Tautonia rosea: one gene and its partner. The protein of the gene in region 2 interacts with the protein of the main gene of each other region in a pairwise test. Links are inferred from orthologs where the notes say so. Each region holds a gene or a part of one and is shown on either strand. Other genes may lie near its edges.

Region 1 (3,700 bases), on a different replicon or contig from region 2:
CGGCCAAGGCAGGCGACGCAATCCTGAGCGTCCGCATCCCTCCTGCCGCGGAAAAACTGCGGCGGCTTATGAATCTTGGTCAGATTGTCCAGTCGCATGCGCTGAGTTTCTTCCACCTCAGCGGGCCTGACTTGCTGCTTGGCTTTGACAGCGATCCCACCAAGCGCAACGTGTTTGGGCTGGCCCAGGCCGATCGAGAGACGGCTCGACACGGTATCCGCTTGCGGCAATTCGGTCAGGAGATCATCGAACTGCTCGGCGGAAAAAAAATCCATCCGGACTGGTGCGTTCCGGGGGGCGTTCGGGGATTGCTCACGGATTCTGCACGAGACCACCTCAAACATCGACTCCCAGAAGCCTTCGAGACGGCTCGATATGCGCTCGACCTGATCAAACGCTTGCTCGACCGCTATCCGGACGAGGTAGCCGCGTTTGGAAATTTCCCGACTCTGTACCTCGGCCTGGTCGCTCCCGATGGATCGTGGGAGCACTATGATGGTTTACTTCGCATCATGAGTTCCGAGGGTACGATTCTGGCCGAGACCCCAGACGCCAGCGGTTATCGTGACCTCCTCAGCGAAGCTGTTCAGTCGGATTCGTATCTGAAGTCACCTTATTACCGGCCCCTCGGACTTGCCGAAGGAATGTATCGGGTTGGCCCCCTCGCTCGCCTGAACCTTTGCGATCGCATGGGCAGTCCCCTCGCTGATGACGAACTGATCGAATACCGCCAGCGGGGAAGCAGAATCGTTTCCTCTTCCTTCTGGTATCATTATGCAAGACTTGTGGAAATTCTCGCGTGTCTTGAACGGATCGAAGAACTGATCGACGACCCGGCGCTCGGATCGAATCACCTTCGAGCCCAGGCCGGCGTCAACAGCCAGGAAGGTATTGGGGTGAGTGAAGCCCCCCGAGGGACACTGTTTCATCATTACACGGTGGATGAAAATGGCTTGATTCGATCGGTGAATTTGATCATTGCCACCGGGCAGAATAACCTTGCCATGAACGCCGCCGTGCTTCAGATTGCGCGTCACTGGATCAAGGGTCCGCAGATTCCCGAAGGCGTGTTGAACCGCCTTGAGGCCGGAATCCGGGCCTTCGACCCGTGCTTGAGCTGCTCGACCCACGCAATCGGTCAGATGCCGATTCTCGTCCAGTTGATTGCTCCGGATGGATCGGTTCTCGACGAGGTGAGACGATCGTGATGGCAGAACACCTCATCGACCCCACCCGTGGTGGGAAGGTTCTCATTCTCGGTTTTGGAAACGTCCTTCGAGGAGATGACGGCATTGGCCCTCGTGTTGCGGAAACGGTGGCCGGCTGGGACCTGTGCGGGGTGGTCGCCCTTGCGGCTCACCAGTTGGTCCCTGAGTTTGCCGAGCCGATCCACAAAGCTCGCGTGGTGATCTTTGTCGATGCGGTTCGTTCCAGCAACAGTGAGTCCGAATCCGTGAGCACGATCCCACTTCATCCTCGCGCGACCGCCTCTCCGCTCGGTCACGTGAGCGACCCCGAGCAGCTGCTCGCACTGGCTCGAGATGTTTTCTGCCGCTGTCCACCAGCCTACCTGATCCGAGTTCCCGCCTCCGACGTAAACTTGGGCGATTCCCTCTCTCCCCTTGCCGAAGCTGGAATTCATAAAGCTTTCGATCACATCAGCACACTTCTTTGCGAATATGGCGTCTCCGACTTGCCTGAATCGCCTCAGAACATTTCTCAATCCGAGATGGCCTTGCCCCCGTCGAACTCCTCGACCGAGGAGACCCGCGAGCGAGCGATCATTCGATGATCTTTTCCCAAGCCGAACAAGCCAACCGTTCTTCGGAACCAGACGAGTCCTTTCGCTCATTGATCCAATCGCTCTCGGAGCCTCAATCCGGCCCCCACGCCGACAATCTGATCACGAATGAAGACTCCTTTACGCGCATCGTTGGTGTTCTGGAGCAACGGGCACGTCCAGACGGTGTTTACCTCGGCGTTGGCCCCGATCAGAACTTCTCGTATCTTGCCCGATGCGCCCCATCGCATGCTTTCGTGCTTGATTACCGAAGACGAAACCTGATTCTGCATCTGCTTCACAAAGCTTTGTTTATGCTTTCGGAATCCCGGGTTGCCTACCTGACCCGGCTGACCGCCCGGCAACCCGCAGACTTGCCCGACGATCCGACTGCTACCCAGCTCGTCGAGGCATTTACGGCGGCCCCGTTCGACGACAGGTTGCTGGAACGGACCCGCGTCGAGGTCTTCGGCCTGATCCGAGCATTTGGGATCTTGAATAAGTCCGATTGGGACGACCTCTCACGTATTCAGTCGCGGCTCGCCGGGCCGGGGATGAATGCCAGGTTTCTGGCAATGCCCATCTATCCCACCTTTGGCAAGCTCATCCAAACGACCGACCGGAAGGGCCGTCCTGCGCATCTGCTCGCACAGGAATCCTCGTACCGCGTCGTCCGAGACGCCCAGCGAAACGATCGGGTCGTTCCCCTGGTGGCCGATCTGGCCGGCTCTGGTGCCCTGCCCCGCCTGGCCGACTGGCTCGATCGTCGAGGACTGAAGGTTTCGGTGGTTTACGTTTCCGATGTCGAGTTTTTCCTGCTTCGCGCCGGGAAACTGGACGCCTATGTGGCCAATCTCGACCGCCTGCCAAAGCATGAAGGTTCGCTAATTATTCGGACCAGCACCCGCGAGATCGATCATCCCGATCGTGTCTTGAGGGACAGTGCAACCACCATCCTCCGGTCGCTTCCCGCCTTCCTCGACGCCGCAAAGAGCGGGCACATCACCCATCCCGACGACCTGTTCACCGCCGATGCGTGAGGTCGAGCGACGCGTCGACTCGCAGGATCTGTCGGGCCGCCTCGGTCAGATCGGAGGCGATGAGATCGGGCGCAGAAGACGACAGGTCACGCCCATTCCCAGTGATCAGGACTGTCCGGCATCCGGCGCGTCGGCCGGCCTCGACATCGTCGGGAATGTCGCCGACCATCCACGATCGAGACAGATCAATGTCCATTGATCGAGCAGCATCGCGCAACATTCCCGGCGCCGGTTTTCGGCAGTCACATGCGATCGCATACGCCGCAACGCGTCCGTCGGGGTGATGAGGGCAGTAACGGAATCCGTCGAGCCTCACCCCCTGCTCCGTCAGCAGCGTCCTTAATCGCTCCTCAACCGGGCCGATCGCGGACTCGGGAAAAAAACCTCGGGCCACTCCTGACTGGTTGGACACGACCACCAGCAGATAGCCCGACCTGGCAAGCAACCGGAGTCCCTCGGCCGCTCCCTCGCAAAGCCGGATCAATGACGGATCAACGTTATACGGAACGTTTTCAATGACAGTGCCGTCCTTGTCAAGGAAAACGGCTCGTCGTTTGCTCATGCGGTATCGGCTTCCAACGTGATCGGATCCAAGGATATGGGCGTCCTTGCTCATCCACTGAGCCAGTCGTCTCGGTGTTCGGCGACGAAGGCGTCGTCATTCAGGTCGGGATAGCTACGCGTCACTCGATCGATTTCCTCACGCTGTCCGGGGCTGAGCCCTTCGTCAGGGTCGAGACACCAGATCCCTTCCAGCAACCCCTGGCGGCGGAGAATCTCGTGCAACCCGGCAATGCACCCGGCAAAGCCGTTGGCGGCATCGAAGAAGGCGGCATTGGCGTCGGTCACGTGAGCCGACTGGCGAAGCAATGCGATTGTG
Region 2 (4,849 bases):
ATCGAACGGCTCGATTCCACGCAACCTTGAGAGGAAATGAGGGCCGATCACCGATGGCGGACACCACGACCCTCTACCGGCCCGTCGGCCCGGCCGAACTCGCCCTGATCGAGGCATCCGGCTGGCAGGCGTTCCCCCCTCGATTGCCCGAGCAACCGATCTTCTATCCGGTCCTCAACGAGGAGTATGCCCGGCAGATCGCCCGTCGCTGGAATGTCCGCGACCACGGCGCCGGCTTCGTCCTCCGCTTCCGGGTCGATCGCGACTTCCTCGGACGCTACCCCGCTCGGATCGTCGGCGGCAAGCTCCACGAAGAACTCTGGATTCCCGCCAAAGACCTCGACGCCTTGAAGCGCCACCTCGTCGGCCCCATCGAGGTCATCGCTTCGTTCGGCGAGGCCGACCGTCCCGACGAACACCCCCTGACACCCTCGGGAGGCAGCTCATGAGCACCGTCTCCTCCATCGCCGAGCACATCGTCATCACCCCCGGCACCTGCGGCGGCAAGCCCCGCATCGCCGGGCATCGGATCACCGTTCAGAATATCGTGATCTGCCACGAGCAGATGGGAATGTCTCCCGAGCAAATCGTCGAGGATTACGAGACCATCTCGCTCGCCGATGTCCACGCGGCCCTCGTCTACTATTACGATCATAGAGACGAAATCCTGGCAGACATCCGACGCGATGACGAAATCATGAAGGAAATCGAGGCCAGCCAGCCCTCGCTCCTGGAGCGGATTAAGCGTGAGAAGCCAGAGCTTTACCAACGGGCCGTCGAGCGACTCAGGGGCGAATCTTTCCCTGAGACCTGAGATCACGGGCCATCGATGACTCGATCGATCCGTTATCATCTCGACCACGATTTCAATTGCTGTAACGCCATCGCGAAAGCTCTTCGGGAGAAAGGGATCAACGTTACCGTAAGTCGCCAGGTCGGCCTGGCCGGCGCCTCAGACGATGAACAGTGGGAGCAAGCCCTCCGAACGGGGAGGGTCATCGTCACGCACGACGCCCACTTCATCGACTTCTGGCGTCGTCAGGTCGAACACGCCGGGATCGTCCGTTGCCAGCAGGGCGAACTTTCGGTCGGTGACGTCATTCGCGGACTCGTCCTGATTTGGGAAACGTGCTCGTCCGAAGAAATGATCGGTTCAATCATCTTCCTGAACCGAAGCCTCATCGAAGGACTCTGAGCCCGGTAATGGGCACAACGACTTAAGACAAGACGAACAACCATGTCCACCGACGCCAAAAAATACAAAGACACCCTGAACCTCCCCACCACCGCCTTCGCCATGAAGGCCAACCTCACCCAGCGCGAGCCTCAAATTCAGGCCCGGTGGGAGGAGATGGGCCTCTACGCTCAGATTCGAGCCGCCCGCAAAGGGAGCCCCCGCCGCGTCCTGCACGACGGCCCCCCCTACGCCAACGGCGACATCCACATGGGCCACCTGCTGAACAAGGTGCTCAAGGACATCGTCGTCCGCTACCACACCATGCGCGGTTATGACGCCCCTTATGTCCCCGGCTGGGATTGCCACGGCCTTCCCATCGAACACAAGGTCGCCAAGGACCTCGGCCCGAAAGCCGCCTCGATGAGCTTCCCCGAGATCCGCGAACTTTGCCGGACCGAGGCCCTCAAGTGGGTCGACGTCCAGCGCACTCAGTTCCAGCGCCTCGGCGCCTCCGGAGACTGGGCCAACCCTTACCTCACCCTCGACCCCCGCTACGAGGCCGGCATCATGGACGTGCTGGCCGACCTCGTCGAAAAGGGCTTCGTCTTCCGTCAGCTCAAGCCGATCCACTGGGACATCCACGACCGCACCGCCCTGGCCGAGGCCGAGCTCGAATACGCCGAGCACACCTCCCCCTCCATCTACGTCAACTTCCCGATCACCTCCGCCCTGCCGGCCGACTTCGGCCCCGGCCCCTGGCACGCGATGATCTGGACCACCACCCCCTGGACCCTCCCCGCCAACGTCGCCATCGCCGCCCACCCCGACCTCGAATACGCCGGCGTCCGCTACACCGACCCCGAATCCGGCCAGACCGTCCAGACCCTCTTCGCCTCGCCGCTCGTCGAGAAGGTCATGGGCCTCCGTCAGATCACCGATTACGAAATCGTTGCCCGCTGCACCGGCAAGGATGTCGAAGGCGGTTCGTACCAACACGTCTTCATCGACCGCACCGGCACCTTCGTCCTGGCCGATTACGTCACCGTCGAAGACGGCACCGGCCTCGTCCACACCGCCCCCGGCCACGGTGCCGACGACTACAAGACCGGCCTGAAGTACCACCTCCCCGTCATCAGCCCCGTCGACGCCTCCGGCCGCTTCCTCGACACCGACGGCGTCCCCGCCGACCTCGTCGGCCTCCAGGTCTTCGCCGCCAACCCGAAGGTCATCGAGATCCTCAAAGACGTCGGCGCACTTTTTCATCACTTCAACTTCCGCCACAGCTACCCCCACGGCTGGCGAAGTAAGAAGCCGGTCATCTTCCGCGCCACCGCCCAGTGGTTCATCGGGGTCGATCGCAACAATCTCCGCGAGAACACGCTCCACGCCATCCGCAACCAGGTCCGCTGGCTCCCCTCCTGGGGCCAGGCCCGCATCGAGGCCATGGTCGGCCAGCGTCCCGATTGGTGCATCAGCCGACAGCGCGCCTGGGGCGTCCCCATCCCCGTCCTCTTCGACGAGCGGAACGACTACCACCACCTCACCGCCGAGTCCGTCCGCTTCTACCGCGACCTGTTCGCCAAGGAAGGGGCCGACGCCTGGTTTACGCGCCCCGTCTCCGAACTGATCCCCCCCGACCTGGACACCAACGCCCACCCCGTCGAGCACCTCGAAAAAGGGACCGACATCCTCGACGTCTGGTTCGAGTCCGGCTCCAGCCACCGCTCCGTCGTTCGGGAGCCGAGCTACGACTCCGGCCCGTACCCCGCCTTCATGTACCTCGAAGGCTCCGATCAGCACCGCGGCTGGTTCCAGTCCTCCATCCTCACCGCCGTCGGTACCACCGGCCAGGCCCCCTTCGAGACCGTCCTGACCCATGGCTTCGTCGTCGACGACAAGGGCCAGAAGCAATCCAAGTCGCTGGGCAACGCAGTCCCCGCAGTCGAGTCGACCGAGAAGTACGGCGCCGACGTCCTCCGGCTGATGGTCGCCAGCCTCGATTACTCCAATGACGTCTCCCTCACCGAGCGCGCCATCAAGGAGGCTTCCGAGTCCTACCGCAAAATCCGCAACACCTTCCGCTACCTCCTCGGCAACCTCGAAGACTACGCCCGATTCGACCCCGACTCCGTCGATCCTTCCACCCTGCACCCGATCGACCGCTGGGCCCTCTTCCGCCTCAACACCGTCATCCGAGAGGCCACCGCCGCCTTCGACTCCTTCGACTTCTACCGGTCCTTCCAGCGCCTCTACCAGTTCTGCTCGGTCGATCTCTCCAGCTTCTACCTCGACGTCCTGAAGGATCGCCTCTACGCAGAGCACCCCACCGGCCCCGAGCGCCGCGCCGCCCAGTTCGTCATGGCCCGCATCCATTTGTGCCTGGCCCGCCTCTTCGCGCCAATCATGCCGCATACCTCCGAGGAAATCTGGGACCTCATCCCCGAATCCCCCTCCAAGGCCCCGAGCGTCCACCTCGCCCCCTGGCCCGAGCCCGACCCCTCGTTCGACGACCCCCGCCCCGGCGGCCTCGACTGGGATCTCTTCCGCGAGTCGCGCGAGGTCGTCTTCCGTGACCTCGAAAAGCTCCGCGCCGCCAAGGTCATCGGCAGCAACCAGGAGGCCCTCGTCACCGTCGGCAGCCCCGACCCCGAGGTCCTTGCCTCGCTCAACCACCTCCGCTCCCATTTCGAACGCATGTTCATCGTCTCCGACGTCCTTCTTGCCGAAACCCGCCCGGACGACGCCATCGACCTCCCCGACCGCAAGATCTGGTTCCACGTCCAGAAATCGCCGCACCCGAAGTGCGAGCGCTGCTGGAACCTCCGTCCGACCGTCGGGCAGGACCAGGAACATCCGACCCTCTGCTTCCGCTGTTCCCAGGTCATCCGAGAAGCAAACACCTCGCCTCCCCAAACCTGACAGGAACACCGGATCATGTCCTCACCCGACCCCGACCTCCGGAGCCGGCTCGAACACGCCCGAGACGCCGGCTCCCTCGTCCGCATCACCCGATCCTTCACCGACGGCTGGGAAGACGGCTACGTCCTCTCCCTCGGCCCCGATCTGGTCCTCCTTGCCGTCGTCGGCCACGGCATCCGCTTCGACGGCTACCAGGTCTATCGCCTCGCCGACATTTCCCGGCTCGACGACCCCGCCCCCCACTCCGCCTTCGTCGAGTCGGCCCTGAACCTCCGCGGGCTTGCGCGCCCCTCGACCCCGCCGGTCCACCTCGACAGCCTCCCCGACCTGCTCCGCTCCGCCACCGCCGCCTTCTCCCTCGTCACCATCCATACCGAGGACGAAGACCCCGAGGTCTGCTGGATCGGCCAGGTCGTCGAGACCCACCCCGACCGCGTCGTCCTCCGCCACATCACCCCCGACGCCTCCTGGGACGACCTCCCCGACTCCTACCCCCTCGACGAGATCACCCGCATCGACTTCGGCGGCTCCTACGAAAATGCCCTCTGGCTCGTCGCCAGCTCCGCCGACCAGACCAACGGTTCAACCTCGTAGCAGTCCATTCGGGTGCATAGAGCCCGAGCTTAGCGGGTGGCCGGGACAATGGCACCATGTCCCCGCGGCGGAGCCGCAAGAGGTCGGCAACGGCTTGTGTGGCCGGGGCCAAGCGCAGCGTGCCCTGGTGTCGGCAGCCACTGATCCCGGGGCACGCTG

What was found. Proteins that work in one complex are often made in the same cells at the same time.
Region 1: the proteins of ileS (region 2) and HG800_RS17580 interact in binary tests that used the Escherichia coli proteins (3 or more experiments, as listed by UniProt). The link is inferred for Tautonia rosea from one-to-one orthologs.

Annotation. Positions count from the first base shown.
Region 1 is NZ_JABBYO010000009.1:259,913-263,612, forward strand. The notes cover bases 1-2,999. They hold HG800_RS17580 (hydrogenase maturation protease), read left to right. Parts: upstream 1-1,207; coding sequence 1,208-1,792; downstream 1,793-2,999. Other genes in these bases: HG800_RS17575 (Ni/Fe hydrogenase subunit alpha), read left to right, coding at 1-1,208; HG800_RS17585 (LIC_10091 family protein), read left to right, coding at 1,789-2,820; HG800_RS17590 (D-glycero-alpha-D-manno-heptose-1,7-bisphosphate 7-phosphatase), read right to left, coding at 2,804-2,999. In the rest of the region: more of HG800_RS17590, read right to left, coding at 3,000-3,382; HG800_RS17595 (dihydrodipicolinate synthase family protein), read right to left, coding at 3,433-3,700.
Region 2 is NZ_JABBYO010000003.1:489,996-494,844, reverse strand. The notes cover bases 852-4,296. They hold ileS (isoleucine--tRNA ligase), read left to right. Parts: upstream 852-1,237; coding sequence 1,238-4,096; downstream 4,097-4,296. Other genes in these bases: HG800_RS07305 (hypothetical protein), read left to right, coding at 4,112-4,296; HG800_RS07315 (DUF5615 family PIN-like protein), read left to right, coding at 852-1,195. In the rest of the region: HG800_RS07330 (purine-nucleoside phosphorylase), read left to right, coding at 1-30; HG800_RS07325 (hypothetical protein), read left to right, coding at 54-449; HG800_RS07320 (DUF433 domain-containing protein), read left to right, coding at 446-814; more of HG800_RS07315, read left to right, coding at 830-851; more of HG800_RS07305, read left to right, coding at 4,297-4,690. UniProt on the Escherichia coli protein: Catalyzes the attachment of isoleucine to tRNA(Ile). As IleRS can inadvertently accommodate and process structurally similar amino acids such as valine, to avoid such errors it has two additional distinct tRNA(Ile)-dependent editing activities.